DNA from 2 places in the Pseudomonas sp. H3_E07 genome. Region 2 is predicted to be linked to the other one. Evidence: predicted binding sites of a transcription regulator. Region 2 holds the regulator's gene; the other holds the start of a gene.
What was found. Region 2 encodes FliA, which starts transcription of late flagellar genes. Its sites were predicted from a motif close to CTAAAGTTTNNNNNNNNNNNGCCGNTAA; they were not measured.

Region 1 (15,210 bases), 3.1 Mb from region 2:
CAACCCGAAGAGCCCAACAGGCAGCCAATGTCACCGGCATTGAGGTGCAGGTTGAGATTCTGCACCACCCGTTGATCTTGATAGCCGCATGCCAGATTGCGCAGGTTCAGCAGTAATGAATGGCTCATGCGTGGTGGTACGACGGCGGAACGAGGAATTCGAGCAGCGCTTTTTGCGCATGCAAGCGGTTTTCAGCCTGGTCCCAAGCGACCGAGCGTGGGTCGTCGAGCAGGTCGGTGCTGATCTCTTCGCCACGGTGGGCCGGCAGGCAGTGCATGAACAGCACGTCTGGCGCGGCCAGGTCGAGCAGGGCGCGGGTCACCTGGTACGGGGCGAACAGGGCCAGGCGCTTGGCGGTTTCGTCTTCCTGGCCCATGGAGGTCCAGACGTCGGTGCTCACCAGGTGTGCGCCGATCACGGCGTCACGCGGGTCGCGGACAAGGGTCACGCGGTCGCCGGCCTGTGCCAGGAAGCGCGCGTCAGGCTCGTAGCCTTCCGGGCAGGCAACGCGCAGTTGGAAATCGAACTGGATCGCCGCTTCTATATAGCTATTGCACATGTTGTTGCCGTCGCCGATCCAGGCCACGGTCTTGCCCTGGATCGAGCCTCGGTGCTCAAGGAAGGTCTGCATGTCAGCCAGCAATTGGCACGGGTGCAGATCGTCGGACAGGCCGTTGATCACCGGTACGCGGGAGTTGGCGGAAAATTCGGTCACAGTGCTATGGGCAAAGGTACGGATCATCACGGCGTCGAGCATGCTCGACATCACCTTTGCGCTGTCGGCGATCGGCTCGCCACGACCCAGTTGGGTGTCGCGCGAAGACAAGAAGATGGCTTGGCCACCCAGTTGGATCATGCCGGCTTCGAACGACACGCGGGTGCGGGTCGACGACTTCTCGAAGATCATGCCGAGCACGCGGTTTTTCAAAGGCTCGAACAGTACGCCGCGGTTACGCAGGTCTTTAAGCTCAATGCCTCGACGGATCACGCTGACCAGCTCTTCGGGCGTGCAATCCATCAGGGAGAGAAAGTGCCTTGCGCTCATCATTAACTACCTTTTTGCAACAGACCGCAGATACTCAAAGCCTTGTTTATTGTGACAACGGGCGAGACCTGCGGCGAAAGCCGCACGGGGCGACGAAATAGGGGAAGGCGCGATCTTATAATTAAATGTCGCGTCTTACCAATAGGGCTACGGTTTTTAAGGGTGTTCAAGAAGGGCGCCGGAGCGCTTTTGAAGACAATTTCCAGACAGCAGCGAGCCATTTGTACACTGGCGCCGAGACCTTTTGCAACGTGCAGGGGCGGGCGCAAGCCAGGCAGCGTCGGTTTCAGAGGGCGGTATGCCGGGTTTTGAAACATTTGCTCACGCTTGGCCATGGTCAGGCCTGATGCTGGTCGATTCACGGGACGAACGTTGGTGGCGCCCACGTCGGTCTCGACCCATAGTGGGATCAAAGCCCCTATAAAGAGACTGGCCATGACCAAGACTCTCCACCACCGTGCCTGCCATCTGTGTGAAGCCATTTGTGGCCTGACCCTGGAAACCACCCAAGCGGATGATGGCAGCCTGGCGATTACCTCGATCAAGGGTGACGCCCAGGACAGCTTCAGTCGTGGGCACATCTGCCCCAAGGCCGTCGCGTTGCAGGATATCCAGAACGATCCCGATCGGCTGCACCAACCCCTGTTGCGAGTCGGCAGCGAATGGCAGCCGATTGCGTGGGAAGACGCCTTTGTGCTTGTAGCCGAGCGGCTGTCAGGCATTCAGGCGCGGCACGGACAGAATGCGGTGGCGGTGTACCAGGGCAACCCCAGCGTGCACAACTATGGGCTGATGACCCACAGCAACTACTTCCTGGGCCAGTTGAAGACGCGCAATCGGTTTTCTGCGACGTCGGTGGATCAGTTGCCCCATCACCTCACCAGCTACCTCATGTACGGCCACGGCCTGTTGCTGCCGATCCCGGACATCGATCACACCGACTTCATGCTGATTTTGGGAGGCAATCCGCTCGCGTCAAACGGCAGCATTATGACCGTGCCCGATGTGGAGAAACGCTTGAAGGCGATCCAGGCACGGGGCGGCAAAGTGGTGGTGGTCGACCCACGGCGCAGTGAGACGGCGGCGATGGCCGACCAGCATCTGTTCGTGCGTCCTGGGGGGGATGCGGCCTTGTTGTTTGGGGTGCTTAACACCTTGTTTAGCGAGCACCTGACCCGCGACAGCCATCTAGCCATTGAAGGCCTTGAGGAGGTGCGTCTTGCCATCGCCGGGTTTACCGCCGAGGCCATGAGCCGCCAATGTGCGGTGCCTGCCGAACAGATCCGCCAGTTGGCACGGGACTTTGCTGCAGCGGACAAGGCTGTGTGCTACGGGCGCATGGGCGTGTCGACCCAGGTATTCGGCACGCTGTGTCATTGGCTGGTGCAATTGATCAATCTGGTGACGGGTAACCTTGACCGTGTCGGCGGCGCACTGTGCACCACGCCGGCGGTGGACCTGGTGGCATCGACCGGTGGCGGTCATTTCAATCGCTGGCAAAGCCGGGTTTCCGGGCGTCCGGAGTACGGTGGCGAGTTACCTGTGTCGGCTTTGGCTGAAGAAATGCTTACCGAAGGTGATGGACAAATCCGTGCATTGGTGACGGTGGCGGGTAATCCGGTGTTGTCGACGCCAAATGGCCGGCAACTGGAACAAGCCCTTGATGGTCTGGAGTTCATGGTCAGCATCGACCTCTATATCAACGAGACCACGCGCTACGCCGACCTGATCCTGCCCTCCACGTCGGCGCTGGAAAACGACCATTACGACACCACCTTCAATATGTTTGCGGTGCGTAATGTCACCCGTTTCAACCGGGCGATTCTGCCCAAACCGGTGGGCGCGCTGCATGACTGGGAGATCTTTGTCGGCCTTGCCCAGGCGTTTGCCGCGCAGACTGGCGCGACGCTCAAGCCAACGATGCCGCCTTCGCACATGATCGATTTCGGCCTGCGCGCCGGGGTGTACGGTGATGCATCCAGCCACAAGTTGTCCGTGGCCATGCTGGCGGATCACCCGCACGGCGTGGACCTTGGGCCGCTGCAACCCAACCTTTCCGCGCGTTTGAAAACCGCTGACGGCAAGGTGCAAGCGGCACCCGCGGTGATCCTCGCCGACCTGGCGCGCTTTGCCGCGCAACCGGTGCCTGTGGTCGACGAACTGCTGCTGATCGGCCGCCGGCATGTGCGCAGTAATAATTCCTGGATGCATAACTATCACCGGCTGGTGAAGGGCAAGCCGCGCCATCAATTGCTGATGCATCCGGATGACCTGGCCAGTCGGCAGTTGAGCGATGGCCAGCGGGTACGTGTCAGTTCGCGCATCGGCATGATCGAAGTGGAAGTGGTGGCCAGCCTGGACATGATGCCCGGTGTGGTCAGCCTGCCCCACGGTTGGGGCCATGGGCGCCCAGGCGTGCAGATGACGATCGCCAGCGGGCAGCCGGGGGCGAGTGCCAACGATTTGACCGACGAACGGCAGTTGGACGAGCTGTCGGGCAATGCCGCCTTGAATGGCGTGCCCGTGCAGGTAGCAGCCGCCTGAGCACCACGCTGGAATTTTGCGTTACAATGCGCCACCGTGCCGACCTGTGAGTCGCAAAGTTCCAGCCGAGGTGTTCCATGGATATCATCGAAACGATCAAAGAGCAGATTGCCAACAACACCATTCTGCTTTACATGAAGGGCGCACCAAACGCTCCTCAGTGCGGTTTCTCCGCGAAGGCGTCCCAGGCCATCATGGCGTGTGGCGAAAAATTCGCTTACGTGGATATCCTGCAAAACCCGGAAATCCGCGCCAACCTGCCGAAGTACGCCAATTGGCCTACTTTCCCACAACTGTGGGTAGCCGGTGAGCTGGTCGGCGGTAGCGATATCATCACTGAAATGGCCGCTGATGGTTCGTTGCAGGCGTTGATCAAAGATGCAGCGGCAAACGCGGCAGCCAAGACCGACGCTTGATTCGCCGGCAATAAAAAGCCCCGCTTCTCGTGAGAGAGCGGGGCTTTTTTGTACCTGTGAGCGACGGGGTTATTCACCCATCTGCGATTGCAGGTAGTTTTCCAGGCTGACTTTGTCGATCAGGCCCAGTTGGGTTTCCAGCCAGTCGATGTGTTCTTCCTGGTCTTCCAGGATGTCTTCCAGCAGCTCACGGCTACCGAAGTCGCCCTTGGTCTCGCAGTGAGCGATGGCGGCCTTGAGGTCGCTGTGGCTCTTGCGCTCGAAACCCAGGTCACTGCCGAGCATTTCCTGGGTGTGCTCGCCAATGTTCAGCTTGCCCAGGTCCTGCACGTTCGGCAGGCCTTCCAGAAACAGGATGCGCTTGATCAGCGCGTCCGCGTCTTTCATGGCCTTAATGGATTCTTTGTATTCACGCTTGCCCAGCTTTTCCAGGCCCCAATCGTCATACATGCGCGCATGCAGAAAGTACTGATTGATCGCGACCAGTTCATTGGCAAGGATTTTGTTGAGTTGCTGGATGACTGAGATGTCGCCTTTCATGACTGGGGTCCTGCCCTGTAATAGCTGTGTATAGGGCGGAGTTTGAGCGGCGAAACCCCTAGTGTCAAACCTAAGTTATTGAATAATAAATGAAAATTAATCGGAATAAGAATGTTTGTGTTCCGCGTCTTGACGCTAACTAATTGAATTGCGGGCATAAAAAAACCGGACACTAAGTCCGGTTCTTTAAAACACGCCAAATCAGGCGTGTGTAAATTCTGCTGAATAGGGGATCGCGGCCTGGGCTGTCTGCAGCTGCGTCAGGGTTTCCCGTACCACTTGCTTGGCGAGGCAGGCACATTTGCCGCACTGGCTGGCAACGCCGGTGGTTTCACGCACTTCCTTGTAGCTGCAGCAACCTTCATAGATTGCTTCGCGGATTTGTCCGTCGGTGACGCCAGTACAGAGGCACACATACATAAGGGAGAACCGTCGCGGGTTTAAGGCTTAAGTGCGATGGATCTTAATGTTAACGAGAATGATTGTCAAAGTGGATTCGCAGGGTATTTGCTGGCATCGCGCCCTCACTGACGAACGGTTTTTTCAGTGTATGATGGTCGATCTTCACGAAGCGTGACTGCGTCACAGGGCTGTCGCTTATTCACGGCAGACTCGGGGCCGGTCCTTTTACTTCAATCGTCACCCCTACATCAGGAGATATCCAATGAGCGTACTCGTCGGCAAACAAGCCCCGGATTTCGACGTCCCAGCCGTCCTCGGCAATGGCGAAATCGTAGACAGCTTCAAACTGTCTGAAGCCATCAAAGGCAAATACGGCCTGGTGTTCTTCTACCCGCTGGACTTCACCTTCGTCTGCCCTTCGGAGCTGATCGCTCTGGACCACCGCATGGACGATTTCAAGGCGCGCAACGTTGAAGTGGTAGCGGTTTCCATCGACTCCCATTTCACCCACAACGCCTGGCGCAACACCGCCATCAATGATGGTGGCATCGGCAAAGTCAAATACACCATGGCTGCCGACATGAAGCACGACATCGCCAAGGCCTACGACGTTGAGTCCGAAGGCGGCGTGGCTTTCCGTGGCGCGTTCCTGATCGATGACAAGGGCGTTGTCCGCTCCCAGATCATCAACGACCTGCCGCTGGGCCGTAACATGGAAGAGCTGATCCGACTGGTTGACGCCCTGCAATTCCACGAAGAGCACGGCGAAGTCTGCCCAGCCAACTGGAAAAAAGGCGACAAAGGCATGAACGCTTCGCCAGAAGGCGTTGCCGCTTACCTGACCGAGAACGCTGGCAAGCTGTAAGCCTGGTTCGAGGTACAAAAAAACCGGCCTGAGAAGGCCGGTTTTTTTATGTGCGGGGTATGACCCGTGGTGAGCGGGGCAAGCTCGCTCACCACACGAGCTTTGCTCAGTCGTTGAAGTCTTCCCAGCCGCCCATGTCTTTCCAGCGGTTGACGATGCCGCAGAACAGCTCGGCGGTCTTCTCGGTGTCGTAGCGAGCCGAGTGGGCCTCACGGCCGTCAAAGTCGATACCGGCTGCCTGACAGGCTTTCGCCAGCACGGTCTGGCCATACGCCAGGCCGGCGAGGGTGGCCGTGTCGAAGCTGGAGAAGGGGTGGAACGGGTTGCGCTTCATGTCCAGCCGCGCCACGGCGGCGTTCAGGAAGCCCAGATCGAAGCTGCTGTTGTGGCCGACCAGGATCGCGCGTTTGCAGCCATTGGCTTTCAACGCCTTGCGCACGCCACGGAAGATGTCGGTCAGTGCCGCTTCTTCACTCACTGCCATGCGCAGTGGGTGATCGAGCTTGATGCCCGTAAATTCCAAAGCGGCGGCTTCGATATTCGCGCCTTCGAACGGCTCGACGCGGAAGAAGTGGGTGTGTTCCGGGAACACGAAACCCTGTTCATCCATGCCGATGGTGGTCGCGGCGATTTCCAGCAGTGCGTCGGTAGCGCAGTTGAAACCACCGGTTTCTACGTCGATGACAACCGGCAGATAGCCACGAAACCGCTCGGCCATCGGGTGACGGGAACCGCCACCGCTGTGCTCGTGTTCGTCGTCGTAATGGTCTTCACTCACTTGCTTTCCTCCAGCAGGCGCCAGCGCAGTGTTTCACCGGCGCGCAGCGGGATGACAGTCAGCTCGCCAAACGGCAGGCTGGCAGGGGCGGTCCAGTCTTCACGGACCAGGGTGATGCGGTCGGTGTTCGCCGGCAGGCCGTAGAAACGCGGGCCGTTGAGGCTGGCGAAGCCTTCAAGCTTGTCCAGGGCGTTACGTTGTTCGAACGCTTCGGCGTACAACTCGATCGCTGCATAGGCGGTGTAGCAGCCGGCACAACCACACGCCGCTTCTTTGGAGTGCACGGCGTGAGGGGCGGAGTCGGTGCCGAGGAAGAACTTCGGATTGCCGCTCGTCGCCGCATCCAGCAAGGCCACCTGGTGGGTGTTGCGCTTGAGGATCGGCAAGCAATAGAAGTGCGGCCGAATCCCGCCCACCAGCATGTGGTTGCGGTTGTACAGCAGGTGATGCGCGGTGATGGTCGCGCCGACGTTGGCCGAGGCCTCGCTGACGAACTGCACGGCATCGGCAGTGGTGATGTGCTCGAACACCACCTTGAGGGTCGGGAACAACTCGACCACGCGGCGCATATGCTCGTCGATGAAGATTTTCTCGCGGTCGAACACGTCCACGTCGCCACGGGTGACTTCACCGTGGATCAGCAGCGGCATGCCGACTTCGGCCATGGCTTCGATCGCCGGCAGGATCTTGTCGATACTGGTCACGCCGGAGTCGGAGTTGGTGGTCGCGCCGGCCGGGTACAGTTTGGCGGCGTGCACGAAACCGCTGGCCTTGGCCTCACGAATCTCTTCGGGCTGGGTGCGGTCGGTGAGGTAGAGCACCATCAACGGTTCGAAGCGGCTGCCGGCCGGTCGTGCAGCGAGGATACGCTGGCGATAGGCATCGGCTTGCTCGGCATTACGCACCGGAGGTACCAGGTTAGGCATGATGATGGCGCGGCCAAACGTGCGCGCTACATCGGCCACGGTGTGGGGTAACGCAGCACCATCGCGAAGATGAATATGCCAGTCGTCGGGACGCAGCAGGGTCAGGCGGTCGGACATTGGGGATTCCAGGCGGGTCAATCTGGTGGGAATGCTACCGGAAAAGACTCTATCAGGCACTCGCTATCAAGTTTTGCAGGATGCAACCGATAGCCTGGGGTATGCCTTATCGATGTATGACGCTTTGAAGTGTTGTAGAAACCAATGGAGCCTCCCGTGCGCCAGCAATATCTAGCCCTGCTCAGTGTGTTCGCCAGCCTCCCTGCAATGGCCCTCACGTTCCAGACGCGTCTGGAGAATATTGAGTGGAAGGTGGAAGGCGATCAGTTTGAGTGCCGACTGACCCAGCCGATCACCGATTTCGGTTCGGGTGAGTTCGTGCGCCGGGCCGGCGAGCAGGCGACGTTTCGTCTGAAAGCCTACAACGGCTCGCTGGGTGCCGGTTCGGCCACGTTGCTGGCGGCCGCTGCGCCGTGGCAGCCGGGGCGGGGTGATATCAACCTCGGCGCCGTACGTGCCGGCAGTGGCGACGTATTGTTCAACAGTTCCCAGGCCCAGGCCGGGCGTCTTTTCAACGGCTTGCTGGAAGGGCGCAGCCCGACCGTGCGGCACTATGGGCGTGAAGGTGGCTATTCGGAAATCCGCCTGCTGCCGGTCAAGTTCAACAAGGCCTACAACGATTACCAACTGTGTACCGCCAAGCTGTTGCCGATGAATTATGACCAGGTGAAACAGACCGAAGTCGGCTTCCCCGGTGGCGGGATCGAGCTGGACGCGGCCGCCAAGAAGAAACTCGACGTGATCCTCGCGTTCATGAAAGCCGACCCGACCGTCAACCATATCGAGTTGAACGGCCATTCGGACAACAGTGGCAACCGCCTCACCAATCGCGACGTCTCGCGCCGTCGCGGCCTGGCGGTCATGGACTACTTCAAGGCCAATGGAATCCCGGAATCGCAGATCACTCTGCGGTTCCACGGCGAAAGCTACCCACTGGCGCCCAACACCAATGCGGCCAACCGGGCACGCAACCGGCGCGTGAATATCCAGCTTGAACGCGTGGCAGCCCCCGAGAAACCGGCGCCTCAGGCCACCGGTCCCAGTAACGCCGCGCACACGTCATAAGGTGCGACCATCGGTCGCCCGCTCGACATAATCTGTCGCTTTATCTTCATTTGCTGTCGCGCCCCTGTAAATCCACGGTTTTGGTCGGTAGAATCGACGCCTTTCCGTACAACCCCGTGGAGTGATGGCATGGCCGACGTAAACAAGGTCGTTCTCGCGTATTCCGGCGGCCTGGACACTTCGGTGATCCTCAAGTGGCTGCAGGATACTTATAACTGTGAAGTGGTGACCTTCACCGCTGACCTGGGTCAGGGTGAAGAGGTCGAACCTGCACGTGCCAAGGCGCAAGCCATGGGCGTGAAAGAGATCTACATTGACGACCTGCGCGAAGAGTTCGTCCGCGATTTCGTTTTCCCGATGTTTCGCGCCAACACCGTCTACGAAGGCGAGTACCTGCTGGGTACCTCCATCGCACGTCCGCTGATCGCCAAGCGCCTGATCGAAATCGCCAACGAAACCGGCGCCGACGCCATTTCCCATGGCGCTACCGGCAAGGGCAACGACCAGGTACGTTTCGAACTGGGTGCCTATGCACTCAAGCCAGGCGTGAAAGTGATTGCCCCTTGGCGTGAATGGGACCTGCTGTCCCGTGAAAAGCTGATGGATTACGCTGAAAAGCATGCAATCCCGATCGAACGTCACGGCAAGAAGAAGTCCCCGTACTCGATGGACGCCAACCTGCTGCACATCTCCTATGAAGGCGGCGTGCTGGAAGACACCTGGACCGAGCACGAAGAAGACATGTGGAAGTGGACCGTCTCCCCGGAGAACGCGCCCGACAAGCCGCAATACCTGGAGCTGACCTACCGCAACGGCGACATCGTCGCGCTGGACGGCGTCGAGATGACCCCGGCCACCGTGCTGGCGACCCTGAACCGTATTGGTGGTGAACACGGTATCGGCCGTCTCGACATCGTCGAGAACCGTTATGTGGGCATGAAGTCCCGCGGCTGCTACGAAACCCCAGGCGGCACCATCATGCTGCGCGCCCACCGCGCCATCGAGTCCATCACCCTGGACCGCGAAGTGGCTCACCTCAAAGATGAGCTGATGCCCAAGTACGCCAGCCTGATCTACACCGGCTACTGGTGGAGCCCTGAGCGTCTGATGCTGCAGCAGATGATCGACGCCTCCCAGGTCCACGTGAACGGCGTCGTGCGCCTGAAGCTGTACAAGGGCAACGTGATCGTGACCGGTCGCAAGTCTGACGAGTCGCTGTTCGACGCCAACATCGCCACCTTCGAAGAAGACGGCGGTGCTTACAACCAGGCAGACGCAGCAGGCTTCATCAAGTTGAACGCATTGCGCATGCGCATTGCAGCCAACAAAGGTCGCTCGCTGTTCTAAGTCTCAGCGTGTTATGAAAAATGGCCCCTTGTTCAAGGGGCCATTTTTTTTGCCTGTGGTTTTGTATCGTCTTTTGATGTTTATGACGTTTAAACAGGTGTGGATATTTTTTCTCGAAATCTTTATCAACGGTGGGTTTGAATGAATTGTTGTTGAAAGTTTGTAGGGGGAATGAATTTTTTACATCTTTGTAGGAACTGGTCTTACAGATAATTCACTCATACAAGTGCGGCGAAGATGCAAAACACTGAATAGTCTGTAGGAATCAAGGATGTAAAAAAATATGTTGAATGGAACTAAAGCAGACAGATCGTTCTGGCCGTTTTTCCCCGCTGCAAGCGAGAGGCAAGGGGCATTTCCTGAGAGTCATGTGCGGCACGTTTACCCAACCCCCTATAAGCCAAGGATATTTCACTCAAAGTATGTAAGTCCCCGGAAAGGTCTGAAAGGCTCCATAAAACCGGATGCCTCCGAGATGGCGTTTTTTTGTAGGGCAATTCTTTTATCGCTGTGGGGTGGGTCTCTGCTTGCTGTTGCTTGGGGGGGAACGCTATGCCAACTAGGAAACGACTAGGCTATTGTGCTTGCTCTAAATAATTCGAACAGCGAAATTGGACTTTCTCATGAATAAAGTGCTGATCGTGGATGATCATCCCGTCATTCGTCTTGCTGTGCGTATGCTAATGGAGCGTCATGGTTATGAGGTCGTTGCCGAGACCGATAACGGTGTCGATGCGTTGCAACTTGCACGGGAGCATATGCCGGATATTGTGATACTGGATATCGGGATTCCAAAACTTGATGGGCTGGAAGTTATTTGTCGACTGTCTTCTACCAAGCAGCCTGCACCGTTCAAGGTGCTGGTGTTGACGTCCCAGGCACCTGGACATTTTTCCATGCGCTGCATGCAGGCGGGGGCTGCGGGCTACGTGTGCAAGCAACAGGACCTCACCGAGTTGCTGAGTGCCATCAAGGCGGTCTTGTCGGGCTACAGCTACTTCCCGAACCAGGCGCTCAACTCGGTACGCTCCACCATGGGCAATGCCAGCGAGGCCGATATGGTCGAGCGCCTCTCCGGGCGGGAAATGATGGTATTGCAGCAGTTGGCGCGGGGCAGGACCAACAAGGAGATTGCCGACGGCATGTTCCTCAGCAATAAGACCGTGAGCACCTACAAGACGCGTTTGCTGCTCAAGCTCAATGCGCGTTCGCTGGTGGACCTGATCGAACTGGCCCAGCGTAACGGCTTGGTATAGAGGAGGACATCGTACAGCGCATTGCCCGGGTAACCGGCAGAAAAAAGCCTCCGTGAAGGAGGCTTCCGGCTGTCGATCGCTCGATCAGAAATCGAAGTCGTAATCGGCCAGCTGTTTTTGCAAGCGTCGTTCTTCCAGCAGATTATCGATAGTACGGCGTTTGCTCAAATTGGTCTTGGCGACCTCTGCCTCAGGTGCCTCTGCTACATCGTCGTCCGACTCAACGAGGTCGTCTTCCACTTCCAGTTGCTCTTTGCCAGTGCTCATAAGGTTCACTCCGGGCTAAGACTGCCGTTGGCGCTCCTTATAACGATAATCCATGATCCGGTAAAAAAGATTTTTTCAATCGACTGATTGGGAAAACCAATGATCCGTCAATCGTCGGACGTCTTGTCCTTGTATTCGCACAGGTCTTCGATGCGACAGCTGCCGCAGCGTGGCTTGCGCGCCTGGCAAACATAGCGTCCGTGAAGGATCAGCCAGTGGTGGGAGTCCAGCAGATACGGCTTGGGCACGAACTTCATCAGCTGCTTTTCCACCTCCACCACGTTCTTGCCACGGGCGATGCCGGTGCGGTTGCTGACCCGGAAAATATGGGTGTCCACGGCCATGGTCAGTTGCCGGAACGCGGTGTTGAGTACCACATTGGCGGTTTTGCGGCCGACGCCAGGCAGCGCTTCCAAGGCTTCACGGGTTTGCGGTACTTCGCTGCCGTGCAGCTCCACCAACAAGCGGCAGGTTTCGATGACGTTCTTGGCTTTGCTGTTGTACAGGCCGATGGTCTTGATGTACTCCGACAGCCCGTCCACCCCCAAGGCATAGATCGCTTCGGGGGTATTCGCCACGGGATAGAGCTTTGCCGTGGCCTTGTTCACGCCGACGTCCGTGGATTGAGCCGACAGTATCACCGCAATCAGCAACTCGAACGGCGTGGTGTAGGCCAGTTCGGTTTTGGGTTCTGGATTGTCTTCGTGGAGCCTGCGGAAAATTTCCAGGCGTTTTGCGGCGTTCATGGGGTGGGGTTTTCCTGGCAGTCTATCGGCGGGATTGTAACAAGACACACAGCAGGTTATGCAGGTCAGGTGTTGCTGTGGGCATCCACTTGGCGCTGCGCCTCGTCTAAGTGGTGTTGCGCCTCGGCCAGTTGCTGCGGGCTGGCGTTCAAGTCCTTGGCCTTCTTCAATTCCGCGCGGCGCATCGCCAGTTGGATTTTGGCGCGTTTCAGGTCGCCAGTACTCACCGCTGTACCCGCTGCCTTCGTTTTGGTGCCCAGCTCCAGGGCCGTCAGCGCGTGTTCTGCCGCTTCGAACTGCTGCTGCAAGACGATCAACTGTGACTGCTGTTCAAAGGTGGGAGGGTGACCGAAGGCCTTCAAGGATTTATGCAGTTGGGCGCGACTCATAGCGACCGCAATTTTGGCTTTTTTTATCGCCGCATCCTGTGCTGTAGCCGCCTGCACAGGTAAAACCGGCACTGAGCGTTTGGCCCGAGCCACGCGTTCAGCAAGCTTTTGCGCTTCTTCCCGTTGCAGCCGCGCATTACGTTGCTCATAACGCCGCCTTGCCCGGTCGCGTTTGAGGCTGCGCTCATGGCGTTGCTGATCTGTGATGGTCAGGTCTCCCACGATCAGTACGGTGGTTGTCGGGCGCATTTCAATGCAGTCAACGGGGCAGGGCGCGACGCACAGGTCGCAACCGGTGCACTCATCGACGATGACCGTGTGCATCAGCTTGGCGGCGCCGACAATGGCGTCCACCGGGCAGGCCTGAATGCACTTGGTGCAGCCGATGCACTCGGCTTCGCGGATATAGGCGATCTGTGCCGGGGCTTCTCCTCGACTGGTATCGAGTTCCAGCACCGGCACGCGCAGCAATTGCGCAAGACCTGCAAGCGTCTCCTGGCCGCCAGGCGGGCACTTGTTGATCGCTTCGCCTTGAGCAATACCCTCGGCGTAAGGCTTGCAGCCTGGGTGCCCGCATTTGCCGCATTGGGTCTGAGGCAGCAGCGCGTCGATACGTTGAATGAGGTTCATGCTGTGATCATGGGCATGCCGGTTAAGCAAACTGGGCCTAGTGCGTGGTTGAGCGTTCTTGTGGCGAGCGGGCTTGCCCCGCGATGGGCTGCAGAGCAGCCTATCATTGCCAGCGCGGTTTTACAGATAGAACCGGGTGCGTGGTGTAGGGCCGCTTCGCGACCCAGCGCGGGCAAGCCCGCTCACCACAACCACACCTACAGACCTTGCAGGATTACTTGATGCGCTGACCCGGCTTGGCGCCGCTGTCAGGGCTGAGCAGGTAGATCTCTTCCCCACCAGGGCCGGCCGCCATCACCATGCCTTCGGACACGCCGAATTTCATTTTTCGAGGCTTGAGGTTGGCGATCATCATGGTCAGGCGACCATCGAGCTTGGACGGGTCCGGATAAGCGCTCTTGATCCCGGAGAACACGTTGCGTTGCTCGCCACCGAGGTCCAGGGTCAGGCGCAGCAGCTTGTCGGCACCTTCCACGGCTTCAGCTTTCACGATCAGCGCGACACGCAAGTCCACCGCGGCGAAAGCGTCAAAGTCGATTTCCGCAGAGATCGGGTCTTTGGCCAACTCGCCATTGCCAACGGGTGCAGCCGAACCGGTATCGGTCTGGCTGGCGACCAGGTCTTCTTTCGAAGCGTCGGTCATGGCCTGGACTTTGACCGGGTCGATGCGGGTCATCAGTGGCTTGAACTCGTTCAACTGATGGTTGCTGAGCAAGGTAGCGTGATCGTTCCAGGTCAGTGGCGCCACATTGAGGAACGCCTCGGCGTCGGCAGCCAGCAGCGGCAGCACCGGCTTGAGGAAGATCACCAGTTGGCGGAACAGGTTGACACCCGTGGCGCAGATCGCCTGGACTTCCGCCTGCTTGCCTTCCTGCTTGTTCAGCGACCACGGCGCCTTGTCGGCGATCCAGGCGTTGGCGCGGTCGGCCAGGCCCATGATCTCGCGCATGGCGCGGGCAAAGTCGCGGGCTTCATAAGCATCGGCAATGCTGGGTGCGGCGGCCAGGAAAGCGTCGGTCAGTTCCGGCGCAGCGTTCTCGGCCACCAGCAGGCCTGCGTTGCCCTTGTGGATAAATCCGGCACAACGGCTGGCAATGTTGACGACCTTGCCGACCAGGTCCGAGTTGACCTTCTGCACGAAGTCTTCCAGGTTCAGGTCGAGGTCATCGACGCCACGACCCAGCTTGGAAGCGTAGTAATAGCGCAGGTATTCCGGCGACAAGTGGTCCAGGTAGGTGCGCGCCTTGATGAAGGTGCCACGGGACTTGGACATCTTCTGGCCGTTGACCGTCAGGTAGCCGTGTACCGCAATGCCCGTCGGCTTGCGGTAGCCCGAACCTTCAAGCATCGCCGGCCAGAACAGTGCGTGGAAGTTGACGATGTCCTTGCCGATGAAGTGGTACAGCTCGGCCGTGGAGTCCTTGTTCCAGAACGCGTCGAAGTCCAGCTCCGGCGTGCGATCGCAGAGGTTCTTGAAGCTGGCCATGTAGCCGATCGGCGCGTCCAGCCACACGTAGAAGTACTTGCCCGGCTCGCCCGGGATCTCGAAGCCGAAGTACGGCGCATCGCGGGAGATGTCCCACTGCTGCAGCCCGGCGTCCAGCCATTCGGCGATCTTGTTGGCGACGGCGTCCTGCAAGGTGCCGCTGCGGGTCCAGGTTTGCAGCATCTGCTGGAAATCCGGAAGCTTGAAGAAGAAGTGCTGGGAGTCCTTGAGCACCGGGGTGGCGCCAGAGATCGCCGACTTGGGGTTCTTCAGTTCGGTGGGCGCGTACGTCGCACCACATTTCTCGCAGTTGTCGCCGTACTGGTCTTCAGTGCCGCATTTCGGGCAGGTGCCCTTGATGAAGCGGTCGGCCAGGAACATTTTCTTTTCC
Region 2 (15,210 bases):
GATCTTCTATTCCACTGACCTGGACCAGGAAATCCCGGCCGGGCTCTACCTGGCCGTGGCCCAGGTGCTGGCGTATGTCTATCAGATCCGCCAGTACCGCGCGGGCAAGGGCAAGCGGCCTGAATCGCTCAAGGACCTGCCAATCCCCCCGGACCTGCGCCGCGATTCCTGATCGGCTCCGCCTTACCATTCCTCCTGATCGCCCGTCTACCTGTCAACTTTGACAGTAGTCATCCTCTGCGTCTCGCAGTTCTACTACAACCAGCACTGCGCGCAGGCGGTAAACAAGATGCAGGGAGAGGTGGTTTTGAAGGTGTTCAGAGGCACAGTCAAATCTTATGACCGCAAGACAGGGAAAGGTTGGATTGCCCTGGAAGGTGAGGATGACGTGCAAGTGGATCTCTTCGGTTCACGCGGCATTTGGCTTGCCGTGGGCCAGCAAGTGGAATTTCGCATGATCCACCGACCCTGTGGCGTCTATGCGTTAGACGCCACAGTTGTCCCGCACGTCCTTGAATGAGATGTGAGGAGAACGGAAATGGCAACAGGCACGGTGAAATGGTTTAACGCGGAGAAGGGGTTTGGGTTTATTACCCCTGACGATGGCAGCGCTGACGTTTTTGTCCACTATTCGGCGATCAAGAGCGACGGTTTCAAGACCCTTGAAGAGGGGCAAAAAGTCGAGTTCGAGGTTACCCAAGGCGCCAAAGGTGCTCAGGCTGAAAACGTCCGCGTCCTATGAACCTCATGATTGTTTCAGTAGACGCTAAAAAAGCGTCGACTGGGTGTACGGAGACTAGTTAGCGGCTTTCCCAGGGGCCGCCTTAACACCTTGTCGGACATTTCCGCTGTAGCAGCAGGCGGACACAAATCCAAACTGTGGGAGCGGGCTTGCTCGCGAATGCTGACGATCAGTCGCCAGACATGCTGGCTGACCCTCCGCCTTCGCGAGCAAGCCCGCTCCCACATTTGAATCGATTTACACTTTTTTTGGGGGGGGGCGGTTGCTTGTGAGCTCATCAACGCTCGCGCCGCAAGCGATGTAACCGGGAAAACAAAAGTTGGAAGGCTTCTTGCAATACCACCTGCAAGACGCCTGACCGCGTCAAAACTTTGCTTCAAGGAAACGAGGAATACCGGTGGTGGATCGCTCTCAAATGCTCGGCACGGCCCGGACGACCCTGACTGACCTCTCGCGAGGCAATCTGGGTGTGCCGTTGTTGTTGCTGGTGATGCTGGCAATGATGATGTTGCCGATGCCGCCGTTCCTGCTGGACGTGTTCTTCACCTTCAACATTGCCCTTTCCGTCGTGGTACTGCTGGTCTGCGTGTACGCCCTGCGGCCCTTGGATTTCGCCGTATTCCCGACCATTCTGCTGGTGGCGACCCTGCTGCGACTGGCGCTCAACGTCGCGTCCACCCGTGTGGTCATGCTCCACGGTCAGGACGGTCACGCTGCCGCCGGTAAGGTGATCCAGGCCTTCGGTGAGGTGGTGATCGGCGGTAACTACGTGGTCGGTATCGTGGTGTTCGCGATCCTGATGATCATCAACTTCGTGGTAGTAACCAAGGGCGCCGGGCGGATTTCCGAGGTGAGCGCGCGTTTTACCCTCGATGCGATGCCCGGCAAGCAGATGGCGATCGACGCTGACCTCAACGCCGGACTGATCGACCAGAACCAAGCCAAGTCGCGCCGCCTGGAAGTGGCCCAGGAAGCCGAGTTCTACGGTTCCATGGACGGTGCCAGCAAGTTCGTGCGCGGTGATGCCATCGCCGGCCTGCTGATTCTGTTCATCAACCTCATCGGCGGTATGGCCGTGGGTATCTTCCAGCACGGCATGACCTTCGGCGATGCGGGCAAGGTGTACGCCCTGCTGACCATCGGTGACGGTTTAGTGGCGCAATTGCCATCACTGTTGTTATCTACAGCTGCGGCGATCATGGTGACTCGTGCTTCGGGCTCCGAAGACATGGGCAAGCAGATCAGCCGGCAGATGTTTGCCTCGCCCAAGGCCTTGGCCGTGGCGGCGGGCATCATGGCGATCATGGGTATTGTACCGGGCATGCCCCACGTGTCGTTCCTGAGCATGGCAGCCATGGCGGCTGGCGGTGCTTACCTGTTCTGGAAAAAGCAGAATGCGGTCAAGGTCCAGGCCCAGCAAGAGATCGCGCGCCAACAGGAACTGCTGCCTTCCCCGGCCCGCGCTCAGGAAACCAAGGAGCTGGGCTGGGATGACGTGACCCCGATCGACATGATCGGCCTGGAAGTCGGCTACCGCCTGATCCCGCTGGTGGACCGCAACCAGGGCGGCCAATTGCTCGCGCGGATCAAGGGCGTGCGCAAGAAGCTGTCCCAGGACCTGGGCTTTTTGATGCCCACCGTGCACATCCGCGACAACCTCGACCTGGCTCCGAGTGCCTATCGCCTGACCCTCATGGGCGTGATCTTGGCCGAAGCCGAGATCTACCCAGACCGCGAACTGGCGATCAACCCAGGGCAGGTGTTCGGCAGCCTCAACGGTATTACCGCCAAAGATCCGGCTTTTGGCCTGGACGCGGTGTGGATCGAAATCAGCCAGCGCAGCCAGGCACAATCCCTCGGCTACACCGTGGTGGACGCCAGCACCGTGGTCGCCACCCACCTCAACCAGATCCTGTACAAGCACTCCCATGAGCTGATTGGCCATGAGGAAGTCCAGCAATTGATGGGTTTGCTGGCCAAAGCGTCGCCGAAACTGGCCGAAGAGCTGGTGCCGGGTGTGCTGTCGCTGTCGCAGTTGCTCAAGGTGTTGCAGGCATTGCTGGCCGAACAGGTGCCGGTACGGGACATCCGCAGCATTGCCGAGGCCATCGCCAACAATGCCGCCAAGAGTCAAGATACTGCCGCCCTGGTGGCCGCGGTGCGCGTCGGATTGTCGCGTGCAATCGTCCAAAGCATTGTAGGGCTTGACTCCGAGCTGCCTGTGATCACCTTGGAACCAAGGTTGGAACAAATATTGCTCAATAGTATTCAGAAGGCAGGACAAGGCCAGGAAGAGGGCGTTCTGCTGGAGCCAAGCATGGCTGAGAAGCTGCAGCGTTCGTTGATCGACGCCGCACAGCGCCAGGAAATGCAGGGCCAACCGGTGATTCTGCTGGTGGCAGGCCCCGTCCGGGCGATGTTGTCGCGGTTTGGACGCCTGGCAGTACCGAATTTGCACGTTTTGGCTTATCAGGAAATTCCTGACAACAAGCAAGTGACTATCGTCGCGACAGTAGGCCCCAATGGCTGAGGGTAGTGGGTTATGCAAGTGAAGCGTTTTTTCGCCGCCGATATGCGTCAGGCCATGAAACTGGTTCGTGATGAGCTGGGCGCTGACGCCGCGATTATCGGAAACCGTCGTATTGCCGGCGGTGTCGAGCTGACGGCTGCCCTGGATTACACCCCCCAGGCCCTGGCGCCGCGTGTGCCGAACATGGAGCTCGAAGACGAGCTGCGCAAGACTGCTTCACGCATTGTCTCGGCCCAGGCGGAACTGAGCATGCGCGGCGACAGCGATGCCACCACTAATCGCCAGTTGTTCGCCGGCCTGCCGCTGACCGCTTCCGAGCCGCTGGTCGAGCCGACCTTCAAAGAACCGCCACGTCCTGCTGCGCCTGCTCCGGCGCCTGCGGTTGACCAGCGGGTGTTCGACTCGATGCGCTTTGAACTCAATGGCCTGCGTGAGCTGCTGGAAGTGCAGCTTGGCTCGTTGGCCTGGAACCAGCTGCAAGGCAGCAAGCCGCAACAGGCCAACCTGTGGCGGCGCCTGCAACGTATCGGCTTGTCCGGCCCGTTGTCCCGCGACCTGCTGGCCTTGACCACCGAAATCGAAGAGCCTCGCCAGGCTTGGCGCATGTTGCTGGCCCACCTGGCACGGATGATCGTTACCCCGGAAATCGAACCATTGGAAGAGGGCGGTGTGATCGCCATGGTCGGCCCTGCCGGCATGGGCAAGACCACCACCCTGGCCAAGCTGGCGGCCCGTTACGTACTCAAATACGGCGCACAGAATATCGCGCTGGTGAGCATGGACAGCTACCGTATTGGTGCCCAGGAGCAGCTCAAGACGCTGGGCCGTATTCTCAATGTATCGGTGACTCACGTCGACCCGGGCCAGTCCCTGGCCAACGCCCTCGACCCGCTGCTGCGCAAACGCGTGGTATTGATCGATACCGCCGGCCTGCAAGCCAGCGACCCGGCATTGCGCATGCAGCTTGAAAGCCTGGCCGGACGTGGCATCAAATCGAAAAACTACCTGGTGCTTGCAACCACCAGCCAGAAACAGGTTCTTACCGCTGCGTATCACAGCTACAAACGCTGCGGCCTGGCCGGTTGCATCCTCACCAAGCTCGACGAAACCGCGAGCCTGGGCGAGGTGTTGAGCCTGGCCATCAGTCATGAATTGCCGGTCGCTTACCTGACCGACGGGCCGCGGATCCCGGATGATCTGCATCTGCCGCGCCGTCATCAGTTGGTCAGCCGTGCAGTCAGCGTGCAAATGCAAGAAGAGCCTAGCGAGGAAGCGATGGCTGATATGTTCGCCGACCTTTATCACAACCCGGCAAAACGGGTCGGTTGAGGGCAGGATGAACACCGTGAAATGTATCTACATCGATGGTCTGCAAGCGATTCACGCGGCCAAGCCATGTAGCCTGCGTCTAAGCAAGACAAGGTAAAGAAATAAAATGGGCAGCATGCATCCCGTACAGGTGATCGCGGTGACCGGCGGCAAAGGTGGCGTCGGGAAAACTAACGTGTCAGTGAATTTGTCCCTGGCCCTGGCAGAGCTTGGCCGTCGCGTCATGCTGTTGGATGCTGACCTGGGCCTGGCGAACGTCGACGTTCTGCTGGGGCTGACGCCCAAACATACCCTTGCCGATGTGATCGAGGGCCGCTGCGAGCTGCGCGATGTGCTGCTGCAGGGCCCCGGTGGCATCCGCATCGTGCCGGCTGCCTCGGGCACCCAGAGCATGGTGCACCTGAGCCCGGCGCAGCATGCCGGCCTCATCCAGGCGTTCAGTGATATCGGCGATAACCTCGACGTGCTGGTGATTGACACCGCCGCCGGGATCGGCGAGTCCGTGGTCAGCTTCGTGCGCGCCGCGCAGGAAGTGTTGCTGGTGGTCTGCGACGAACCCACCTCGATCACCGACGCCTACGCCCTGATCAAACTGCTTAACCGTGACTACGGCATGAACCGCTTCCGCGTCTTGGCCAACATGGCCCAGAGCCCGCAGGAAGGGCGCAACCTGTTCGCCAAGTTGACCAAGGTCACGGATCGTTTCCTCGATGTCGCCTTACAATACGTCGGCGCAGTGCCCTACGACGAGTGTGTGCGCAAGGCTGTGCAAAAGCAGCGTGCAGTCTACGAAGCGTTCCCTCGTTCCAAGTGCGCATTGGCGTTCAAGGCTATTGCCCAGAAGGTCGATACCTGGCCGTTGCCCGCCAACCCACGGGGGCATCTGGAGTTTTTCGTCGAGCGATTGGTGCATCAGACGAGCGCAGGACCCGTGCTATGACAGCGACTGGCTACAACGCTTACAAGAGGTCTGCCCGTGACAGTCAGGGCGAGTTGATCGAGCGCTACGCGCCCTTGGTCAAGCGCATTGCCTACCACCTGCTGGCACGCCTGCCGGCCAGCGTCCAGGTCGAAGACCTGATCCAGGCGGGCATGATCGGCCTGCTCGAAGTGTCGACCAAATATGACGCGAGCAAGGGCGCGAGTTTCGAGACGTATGCGGGGATCCGTATCCGTGGTGCGATGCTTGATGAGGTGCGTAAAGGTGACTGGGCGCCGCGTTCGGTGCATCGCAATACGCGCATGGTCAGTGACGCAATTCGCGCAATTGAAGCAAAAACCGGTCGCGACGCTAAAGATCACGAAGTTGCGGCCGAACTCCAATTGAGTCTCGACGATTACTACGGGATTTTGAACGATACCTTGGGCAGCCGCCTGTTCAGTTTCGACGACCTGTTGCAGGACGGCGAACACGAAGGGCTGCACGAGGACGGCGCGAGCGCTCATATGGAGCCATCGCGTGACCTGGAAGATGAGCGTTTCCAGGGGGCGTTGGCGGACGCGATTGCCAATTTGCCGGAGCGTGAGCGACTGGTGTTGGCGTTGTACTACGACGAAGAGCTGAACCTCAAGGAAATCGGTGAGGTCCTGGGGGTCAGCGAGTCGCGGGTCAGCCAGTTGCACAGCCAGTGCGCAGCCCGCTTGCGGGGGCGTTTGGGAGAGTGGCGAGCGCGCTGACAGGCAGTGTGGGGACACTGCAGACGAGACCGTGAGGGCGACCAGCCTTCGCGGGTTCGACCCGTGGTGCCCTCGGCAGTCCTTTTTGTGTAATGCCTGTTGATTGAAATGGCGCGTCCAGGTGCTGGGCGCGTTTAAGACTGCTTGGAGGTCGAATTGGACAAGAACATGAAAATCCTCATCGTTGATGACTTCTCAACGATGCGGCGGATCATAAAAAACCTGTTGCGTGACCTTGGGTTCACTAACACGGTCGAGGCGGATGACGGCATTACGGCCATTCCGATCCTCAACAGCGGGAGCATCGACTTTCTGGTAACGGACTGGAACATGCCGGGCATGACCGGTATCGACTTGCTGCGCCACGTACGTGCTGACGAAAAGCTGCGCGGCCTGCCTGTGCTGATGGTGACCGCCGAAGCCAAGCGTGAGCAGATCATCGAAGCCGCCCAAGCTGGGGTAAACGGTTACGTGGTCAAGCCATTCACTGCATTGGCCTTGAAAGAGAAGATTGAAAAAATCTTCGACCGCATCGGTCATTGATGCTGCCACGGGGGAGCTATGGAGCATAAAGAATCATCGCAGGCCGACTTCGAGTCGACCCTGAAAAAGCATGCTCACCAGTTGGTCGAAAGCCTTGAAAAAGGTCAGTTCGGCGACGCGGTGCAGTTGATCCATGAGCTCAACCAGACCCGTGATCGCGGCCTGTACCAGGAAGTGGGCAAGCTCACACGCGAGCTGCACAGTGCGATCGTCAATTTCCAGATTGACCCACACATGCCCCAGGCTGAGGAAATCTCGCAGATCACTGATGCCACCGAACGCCTGTCCTATGTGGTCAGGCTGACTGAGGCAGCGGCCAACCGCACCATGGACCTGGTGGAAAACGCCACGCCTCTGGTCAACGGTATGGCCAACGAAGCCCAGGCCCTGAGCAACGACTGGGGCCGTTTCATGCGCCGCGAAGTCGGCGCTGAAGAGTTTCGTGAGTTGGCGCGTCGGGTCGAAGGGTTCTTGTCACGCAGCGAGCAGGAAAACCGCACGGTTTCCAGCAACCTCAACGACATTCTGCTCGCCCAGGATTACCAGGACCTCACCGGTCAGGTGATCAAGCGTGTGACCCAGTTGGTCACCGAAGTGGAAAGCAACTTGCTCAAATTGGTGCTTATGGCAGGCCAGGTTGACCGTTTTGCCGGCATTGAACATGACCGCGAAGCGATCCTCTCGGAAAAAGATCCAAAAAAACATCTCGCCAAGGGTGAAGGTCCGCAGATTCATGCCGATAAACGTGAAGACGTTGTATCGGGTCAAGATGATGTTGATGACCTGTTATCCAGTTTAGGCTTCTAAGGAGCACCCACATGAGCTTCGGCGCCGATGAAGAAATCCTTCAGGATTTCCTTGTAGAGGCCGGCGAAATTTTAGAGCAGTTGTCCGAGCAACTGGTCGAGCTGGAAAGCCGACCGGATGATGCGAACCTGCTCAATGCAATTTTTCGCGGTTTTCACACTGTAAAAGGGGGCGCCGGCTTCCTCCAGCTCCATGAGCTGGTGGAATGCTGCCACATTGCCGAGAACGTGTTCGACATCCTGCGCAAGGGTGAGCGTCACGTTGATTCGGAATTGATGGACGTGATTCTCGAAGCACTGGATGCGGTCAACGGCATGTTCAGCGAAGTCCGCGAACGTGCCCCGATCACCGCGGCCACTCCGGAACTGTTGGCTGCGCTGGCACGTTATGCGGAGCCCGCCGACCTGTCGGCTGCGCCGGTAGCAGAAGCAGCACCCGAGCCAGTGGCTGAGGCCGAGCCGGATGTGACCGACAGCGAATTCGAGCAGTTGCTTAACTCCCTCAGTGCCGTGAAGGCCGAGGCAGAAGCACCGGCTGCGGCTGTTGCCGCGCCAACCAGCGAAGACATCACTGACGCTGAGTTCGAATCCCTGCTTGACCAGTTGCATGGCAAAGGCCAGTTCGCGGCCGACGCCGTGACACCTGCCGCTGTGTCGGAAGCGCCGGCAGCACCGACCGCCAATGCCAACACCGATATCACCGACGACGAATTCGAAGCGTTGCTCGACCAACTGCACGGCAAGGGCACCTTCGTGGCCGACGCCTTGCCGGAAGTCGCCGCCACGGCCGCAGCGCCTGCCGCGGCCAGTGCAGCACCGGCCGGCGACGGCCTGATCTCCGATCATGAGTTCGAATCGCTGCTGGACGAACTGCACGGCAAGGGCAAGTTCAGCGAAGTGGCCCCAGCGGCGACGGTTGCCACGGCTGCTCCGGTTGCCGCCAAAGCTGCAGCGCCTGCCCCTGCACCAGCGGCCAAACCTGCGCCGGCTGCCGCACCAGCTCCGGCACGTGCCGCCGCCGCACCGGTTGCCGATAAACCCGCCAGTGAAGCCGAAACCACCGTGCGCGTTGATACCGCACGCCTGGACGACATCATGAACATGGTCGGCGAACTGGTACTGGTGCGTAACCGCCTGGTGCGCCTGGGCCTGAGCAGCGGCGATGAAGCCATGCAAAAGGCCGTGTCGAACCTCGACGTGGTGACCGCCGACCTGCAGACCGCCGTGATGAAAACCCGGATGCAGCCGATCAAGAAAGTCTTCGGCCGCTTCCCGCGCCTGGTTCGTGACCTGGCACGCCAGTTGAAGAAAGAAATCAACCTAGAACTGGTGGGTGAAGAAACCGACCTCGACAAGAACCTTGTCGAGGCCCTGGCCGACCCGCTGGTCCACTTGGTGCGCAACGCTGTCGACCACGGTGTGGAAACCCCGGAAGAACGCGAAGCCTCGGGCAAGTCCCGCAACGGCAAAGTGATCCTGGCGGCGGAGCAAGAGGGCGACCACATCCTGTTGTCGATCACTGACGACGGCAAGGGCATGGACCCGGCGATATTGCGCAATATCGCGGTCAAGCGTGGCGTGATGGACAAGGACGCCGCCGACCGCCTGACCGATAGCGAGTGCTACAACCTGATCTTCGCCCCGGGCTTCTCGACCAAGACCGAGATTTCCGACGTGTCCGGCCGTGGCGTCGGCATGGACGTGGTGAAGACCAAGATCAGCCAGCTCAACGGCTCGATCAACATCTACTCGACCAAGGGCCAGGGCTCGAAGATCGTCATCAAGGTGCCGTTGACCTTGGCGATCATGCCGACCCTGATGGTGATGCTGGGCAACCAGGCCTTCGCTTTCCCGCTGGTCAACGTCAACGAGATCTTCCACCTCGACCTGTCGCGCACCAATGTGGTGGACGGCCAGGAAGTGGTGATCGTGCGCGACAAGGCATTGCCACTGTTCTACCTCAAGCGCTGGCTGGTGGCATCGGCCAAGCATGAAGAGCAGCGCGAAGGCCATGTGGTGATTCTTTCGGTGGGCACCCAGCGCATCGGCTTCGTGGTCGATCAACTGGTGGGCCAGGAAGAAGTGGTCATCAAGCCTTTGGGCAAAATGCTGCAGGGAACCCCGGGCATGTCGGGTGCGACCATTACCGGTGACGGCCGGATCGCGCTGATTCTCGATGTTCCGAGCATGCTCAAGCGTTACGCCGCTCGGCGTATTTGATTCTGGTGGGGCAGGGCGGTAGTGCCCGCCCCGCCTAACGGAGTGTTTATGGCAGTCAAGGTCCTGGTGGTGGACGATTCGGGTTTCTTCCGTCGCCGCGTCTCGGAAATTCTTTCCGCCGATCCAAGCATCCAGGTGGTCGGTACGGCCACCAACGGCAAAGAGGCGATTGATCAAGCCATTGCGTTGAAACCGGACGTGATCACCATGGACTACGAGATGCCGATGATGGATGGCATCACGGCAGTCCGGCACATCATGCAACGTTGCCCGACCCCGGTGTTGATGTTCTCCTCGCTGACTCACGAAGGCGCCCGGGTCACCCTGGATGCGCTGGACGCCGGCGCGGTGGATTTTCTGCCGAAGAATTTCGAAGACATCTCGCGCAACCCCGAGAAGGTCAAGCAGATGCTGTGCGAGAAGGTGCACAGCATTTCGCGCAGTAACCGTCGTAGCCTGTTCAGTGCGCCTGCGCCAGCACCCGTTGCTGCGCCTGCTGCTCCCACCAGTTCTTCGTATAGTCGCCCGGCGCCTGCGCCGGTTGCACGGCCTGCGGCGCCGCCGGTACGTACGGCTGCACCTGCGGCGGCGTATTCGCCTGCACCCAAGCGCAAAGCCTATAAGCTGGTCGCCATCGGTACGTCCACGGGCGGCCCGGTTGCCCTGCAACGCGTATTGACCCAGTTGCCGGCCAACTTCCCGGCGCCGATCGTGCTGATCCAGCACATGCCCGCTGCGTTCACCAAGGCCTTTGCCGAGCGCCTGGACAAACTGTGCCGCATCAGCGTCAAGGAAGCCGAGGATGGCGACATCCTGCGTCCGGGTCTGGCGCTGCTGGCGCCGGGTGGCAAGCAGATGATGGTGGACGGCCGTGGCGCGATCAAAATCCTGCCGGGTGACGAGCGCCTGAACTACAAGCCATGCGTGGATATCACCTTCGGATCGGCGGCCAAGTCCTACGGCGACAAAGTTCTGGCGGTGGTGCTCACCGGCATGGGCGCCGACGGCCGTGAAGGCGCGCGCCTGCTCAAGCAAGGCGGCAGCGCCATCTGGGCCCAGGACGAAGCCAGCTGCGTGATCTACGGCATGCCCATGGCCATCGTCAAGGCCGACCTGGCTGACGCTGTCTACAGCCTGGACGACATCGGCAAGCATCTGGTAGAGGCCTGCCTCTGATGGATGTCCTGAGCCTGATCGGCATCATCATGGCGTTTGTCGCGATCATTGGCGGCAACTACCTTGAAGGCGGCCACCTCGGTGCCTTGGCCAACGGCCCGGCGGCGCTGATCGTGATCGGTGGCACCGTGGGTGCTGCGTTGTTGCAATCGCCCCTGAGCTCGTTCAAGCGTGCCATGCAGATTCTGGTGTGGATCATCTTCCCGCCACGTGTCGACCTGCCGGGCGGCATCGACCGTGTAGTCAACTGGAGTCTCACCGCGCGCAAGGAAGGCCTGCTGGGGCTGGAAGGCGTGGCCGATGCCGAGCCGGACAGCTACGCGCGCAAAGGCCTGCAATTGCTGGTGGACGGGGCCGAGCCGGAAGCGATCCGCAGCATCCTGGAAGTGGATTTTTATACCCAGGAAAGCCGCGACATCAACGCCGCCAAAGTCTTTGAAAGCATGGGCGGTTATGCGCCGACCATCGGCATCATCGGTGCGGTGATGGGCCTGATCCACGTGATGGGCAACCTGGCCGACCCTTCGCAACTGGGCAGCGGTATTGCCGTGGCGTTTGTCGCCACCATCTACGGCGTGGCCAGTGCCAACCTGGTGTTGTTGCCGGTGGCGAGCAAACTCAAGTCGATCGCCATGCGCCAGTCGCGTTACCGCGAAATGTTGTTGGAAGGTATTTTGTCGATTGCCGAGGGCGAGAACCCGCGCTCCATCGAATTGAAGCTCCAGGGCTTCATGGATTGATGGGAGGTATGCATTGTGAGCCGTCGCCGTCGCGAGCCTGAAGAACACGTCAACCATGAGCGGTGGCTGGTGTCCTACGCGGACTTCATTACCCTGCTGTTCGCCTTTTTCGTGGTGATGTACTCCATCTCGTCGATCAACGAAGGCAAGTACAAGGTCATTTCCCAGGCCTTGATCGGCGTGTTCAACGACGCCGACCGCTCGCTCAAGGCCATTCCCATCGGCGAGGAGCGACCCAAGACCGTGACCCCGGCCAAGCCGCTGGTCAACGACAGCGATGAAACCGCTGCCGGGGTGGGTGGCACCAGTGATCCGCTGAAAAGCATCGCCGATGACATCAGCGCAGCGTTTGGCGACCTGATCAGTTCCAACCAGATGACCGTGCGCGGCAACGAGTTGTGGGTGGAGATCGAGCTCAATTCCAGCCTGCTGTTTGCCAGCGCCGACGCGTTGCCGAGCGATCAAGCGTTTACCATCATCGACAAGGTGGCGGCGATCCTCAAGCCGTTTGAAAACCCGATCCATGTCGAAGGCTTCACCGACAATTTCCCGATCAGCACCGCGCAGTACCCGACCAACTGGGAGCTGTCCTCGGCGCGCGCTTCAAGCATCGTGCGCATGTTGGCGATGCAGGGCATAAACCCTGGACGCCTGGCGTCGGTGGGCTATGGCGAGTTCCAGCCGGTGGCCAATAACGCGACGGCAGAGGGCCGCGCGAAGAACCGTCGGGTGGTGCTGGTGGTGTCGCGCAACCTGGATGTGCGTCGCAGCCTGACTGGCACCGGCACCGCCAATGCAACACCGGATGCGGCCTTGAAGCGGGCTGGCACACAAACTGCACCGCCCCCTGTAAAACCGCCGGTTCGTCAGAGCGCCGTCAATTCTCCGTCGCCGGCTCAATAACCCTATGCAATGTCTCGGTCGCGCCTGTGCCTGCCGGGAGGAACCAACCGAATGAGAGTCTGGGCAGTTGCCAATCAAAAAGGTGGAGTCGGCAAGACCACCACTTCTATCGCCTTAGCCGGCTTGCTGGCCGAGGCGGGCAAGCGCGTGGTTGTGGTGGACCTGGACCCCCATGGCTCCATGACCAGCTATTTCGGCTATGACCCGGACGCGCTGGAACACAGCAACTACGACCTGTTCCTGCACAAAGGCAGCGTACCGGCCGATTTGCCTGGGCAACTGCTGCTGCCCACCAGTAACGAAAGCATTTCCCTGCTGCCGTCCAGCACCGCCCTGGCCACCCTTGAGCGCCAGTCGCCGGGGCAGAGCGGGTTGGGCCTGGTGATCGCCAAGACCCTGGCGCAACTGTGGCAGGACTTCGACTACGCGATCATCGACAGCCCGCCGTTGCTGGGGGTGTTGATGGTCAATGCCTTGGCGGCGAGCCAGCAGTTGGTGATCCCGGTGCAAACCGAGCACTTGGCCGTCAAAGGCCTGGAGCGCATGGTCAGCACCCTGGCGATGATCAACCGTTCGCGCAAACAGGCGCTGCCGTTCAGCATCGTGCCGACCTTGTTCGACCGGCGTACCCAGGCCTCCCTCGGCACCCTGCGCGTGTTGCGCGATGCCTACCCGGACACCATCTGGAACGGCTACATCCCGGTGGACACGCGCCTGCGTGACGCCAGCCGTGCCGGCCTCGCGCCGTCGCAATTCGACTCGAAAAGCCGCGGCGTACTGGCCTACCGTGCGTTGCTCAAGCACCTGCTGTCGCAGCAACTTGTGGCGCAGGTGGCGTGATGAACCGTCCCGTAGAACTCAAGACCCGGCCGCAACTGGCACTGGAATCCTACCTGGATGCCTTGTTGCAGGATGCGACCGCGCAAGAATTTCCGGAACCGATCCTGGTACTGGAACCGGCTGTTGAACCAGAAGCCGTACTGGATGAATTCCAGTTGGCGGTGCTGGAAGAACAAGCCCGGGATGCGCGAAGCGTGGTGCCGATGACACCGCAGGTGGCGCCGGTGGTGGTTGCCCCTGCCGTGGTCGAGCCAGTGGTGGAAGTGCACCTGCCGCCGAGCATCACGCCGCCGCCGGTGGCCGGTGATGACCGCCCGAGCTGGGCTGCCGAACCGTTCGAGTGCCTGCTGTTCGACGTCGCCGGCTTGACCCTGGCAGTTCCGCTGGTGTGCCTGGGCTCGATCTACTCCCTGGAGGGTCAGGAGCTGACGCCGTTGTTCGGGCAACCGGAGTGGTTTCTTGGCATCCTGCCCAGCCAGGCCGGCAACCTGAAAGTCCTGGACACCGCGCGCTGGGTGATGCCCGACCGCTACCGCGACGACTTCCGCCAAGGCTTGCAATACGTGATCTCGGTGCAGGGCTACGAGTGGGGGTTGGCGGTGCATCAAGTCAGCCGCTCGTTGCGCCTGGACCCGAACGAAATCAAATGGCGCAGCCACCGAGGCCAACGGCCTTGGCTGGCGGGCACCGTGATCGAACATATGTGCGCTTTGCTCGACGTCGCCGAACTGGCCGAGTTGATCGCCAGCGGTGCCGTTAAGGCGATGCCAGTGAACAAACGCAGTTGATTGGACAATAAGGGCCGCACGCGCGTGCGGCCAATAGAAGTACACACGCCGCCTACATCGGCATTTGAAGGGGTCAGAGATATGAACAAGTCAGCGTCCGCACAAGGTTTGGATGATCCGATCCTGCAATGGGTTACCTTCAAACTGGACAACGAAACCTACGGTATTAACGTGATGCGCGTGCAGGAAGTGCTGCGCTACACCGAGATCGCTCCGGTTCCCGGTGCGCCAAGCTATGTGCTGGGCATCATCAACCTGCGCGGCAACGTGGTGACGGTGATCGACACCCGCCAGCGTTTTGGCCTGGGCACGGTCGAAGTCAGCGACAACACGCGTATCGTCATCATCGAAGCCGACAAGCAAGTGGTCGGGATCATGGTCGACAGCGTCGCGGAAGTGGTCTACCTGCGCCAATCGGAAGTGGAAACCGCGCCGAACGTGGGCAACGAGGAATCGGCCAAGTTCATCCAGGGCGTGTGCAACAAGAACAACGAACTGTTGATTCTGGTTGAGCTGGACAAGATGATGAGCGAAGAAGAATGGTCGGAACTGGAGAGCATCTGATTGTTCCTTGAAGCTGCGGTGATCGTCCTGGCCCTGTTGTGGGCCGGGACCTTGGCGTTTCTGTTGCGCTATGTGCGTCAGCAGCGCGAATGGTTGTTGCAGCAGGCTGAGCGTGATGCTGTGCGTGACCGGCGCGTGCTTGAGTTGGTGAAGCGGGTCGATCATTACCAGCAGAGTGCGGTGAGGGTGGGGGATGAGGTGCATGAACTGCGCGCGATTCTTGCGCCGTTGCCGGACAAGCTGGCGCAGATCGAGCAGCGGGATCCTTCGAGTCTTTCGTTTGCCCAGGCTGCCAAGCTGGTGGGGATGGGGGCTACGGTGGATGAGCTGACGCAGTCGTGTGGGTTGACTC

Region 1: AB4O08_RS06810 (flagellar protein MotY) is a predicted target of FliA. The motif match lies at 7,699-7,726, and genes of this name have one in related genera.

The regions. Positions count from the first base shown of each region.
Region 1 is NZ_CP162795.1:1,476,388-1,491,597, reverse strand. It holds gene AB4O08_RS06855 (ABC transporter ATP-binding protein) at 1-128, opposite strand, end outside; gene argF (ornithine carbamoyltransferase) at 125-1,045, opposite strand; gene AB4O08_RS06845 (molybdopterin oxidoreductase family protein) at 1,481-3,589, shown strand; gene grxD (Grx4 family monothiol glutaredoxin) at 3,667-4,005, shown strand; gene bfr (bacterioferritin) at 4,075-4,545, opposite strand; gene AB4O08_RS06830 (bacterioferritin-associated ferredoxin) at 4,747-4,965, opposite strand; gene AB4O08_RS06825 (peroxiredoxin) at 5,210-5,812, shown strand; gene rnt (ribonuclease T) at 5,919-6,590, opposite strand; gene pyrC (dihydroorotase) at 6,587-7,633, opposite strand; gene AB4O08_RS06810 (flagellar protein MotY) at 7,790-8,698, shown strand; gene AB4O08_RS06805 (argininosuccinate synthase) at 8,828-10,045, shown strand; gene AB4O08_RS06800 (response regulator transcription factor) at 10,669-11,301, shown strand; gene AB4O08_RS06795 (PA3496 family putative envelope integrity protein) at 11,386-11,568, opposite strand; gene nth (endonuclease III) at 11,676-12,314, opposite strand; gene rsxB (electron transport complex subunit RsxB) at 12,380-13,333, opposite strand; gene metG (methionine--tRNA ligase) at 13,548-15,210, opposite strand, start outside.
Region 2 is NZ_CP162795.1:4,535,480-4,550,689, forward strand. It holds gene flhB (flagellar biosynthesis protein FlhB) at 1-172, shown strand, start outside; gene cspE (transcription antiterminator/RNA stability regulator CspE) at 539-742, shown strand; gene flhA (flagellar biosynthesis protein FlhA) at 1,158-3,272, shown strand; gene flhF (flagellar biosynthesis protein FlhF) at 3,285-4,601, shown strand; gene fleN (flagellar synthesis regulator FleN) at 4,708-5,541, shown strand; gene fliA (RNA polymerase sigma factor FliA) at 5,538-6,278, shown strand; gene AB4O08_RS20880 (chemotaxis response regulator CheY) at 6,447-6,821, shown strand; gene AB4O08_RS20885 (protein phosphatase CheZ) at 6,840-7,628, shown strand; gene AB4O08_RS20890 (chemotaxis protein CheA) at 7,640-9,847, shown strand; gene AB4O08_RS20895 (protein-glutamate methylesterase/protein-glutamine glutaminase) at 9,896-11,023, shown strand; gene AB4O08_RS20900 (flagellar motor protein) at 11,023-11,763, shown strand; gene motD (flagellar motor protein MotD) at 11,779-12,666, shown strand; gene AB4O08_RS20910 (ParA family protein) at 12,718-13,506, shown strand; gene AB4O08_RS20915 (CheW domain-containing protein) at 13,506-14,294, shown strand; gene AB4O08_RS20920 (chemotaxis protein CheW) at 14,376-14,858, shown strand; gene AB4O08_RS20925 (DUF2802 domain-containing protein) at 14,859-15,210, shown strand, end outside.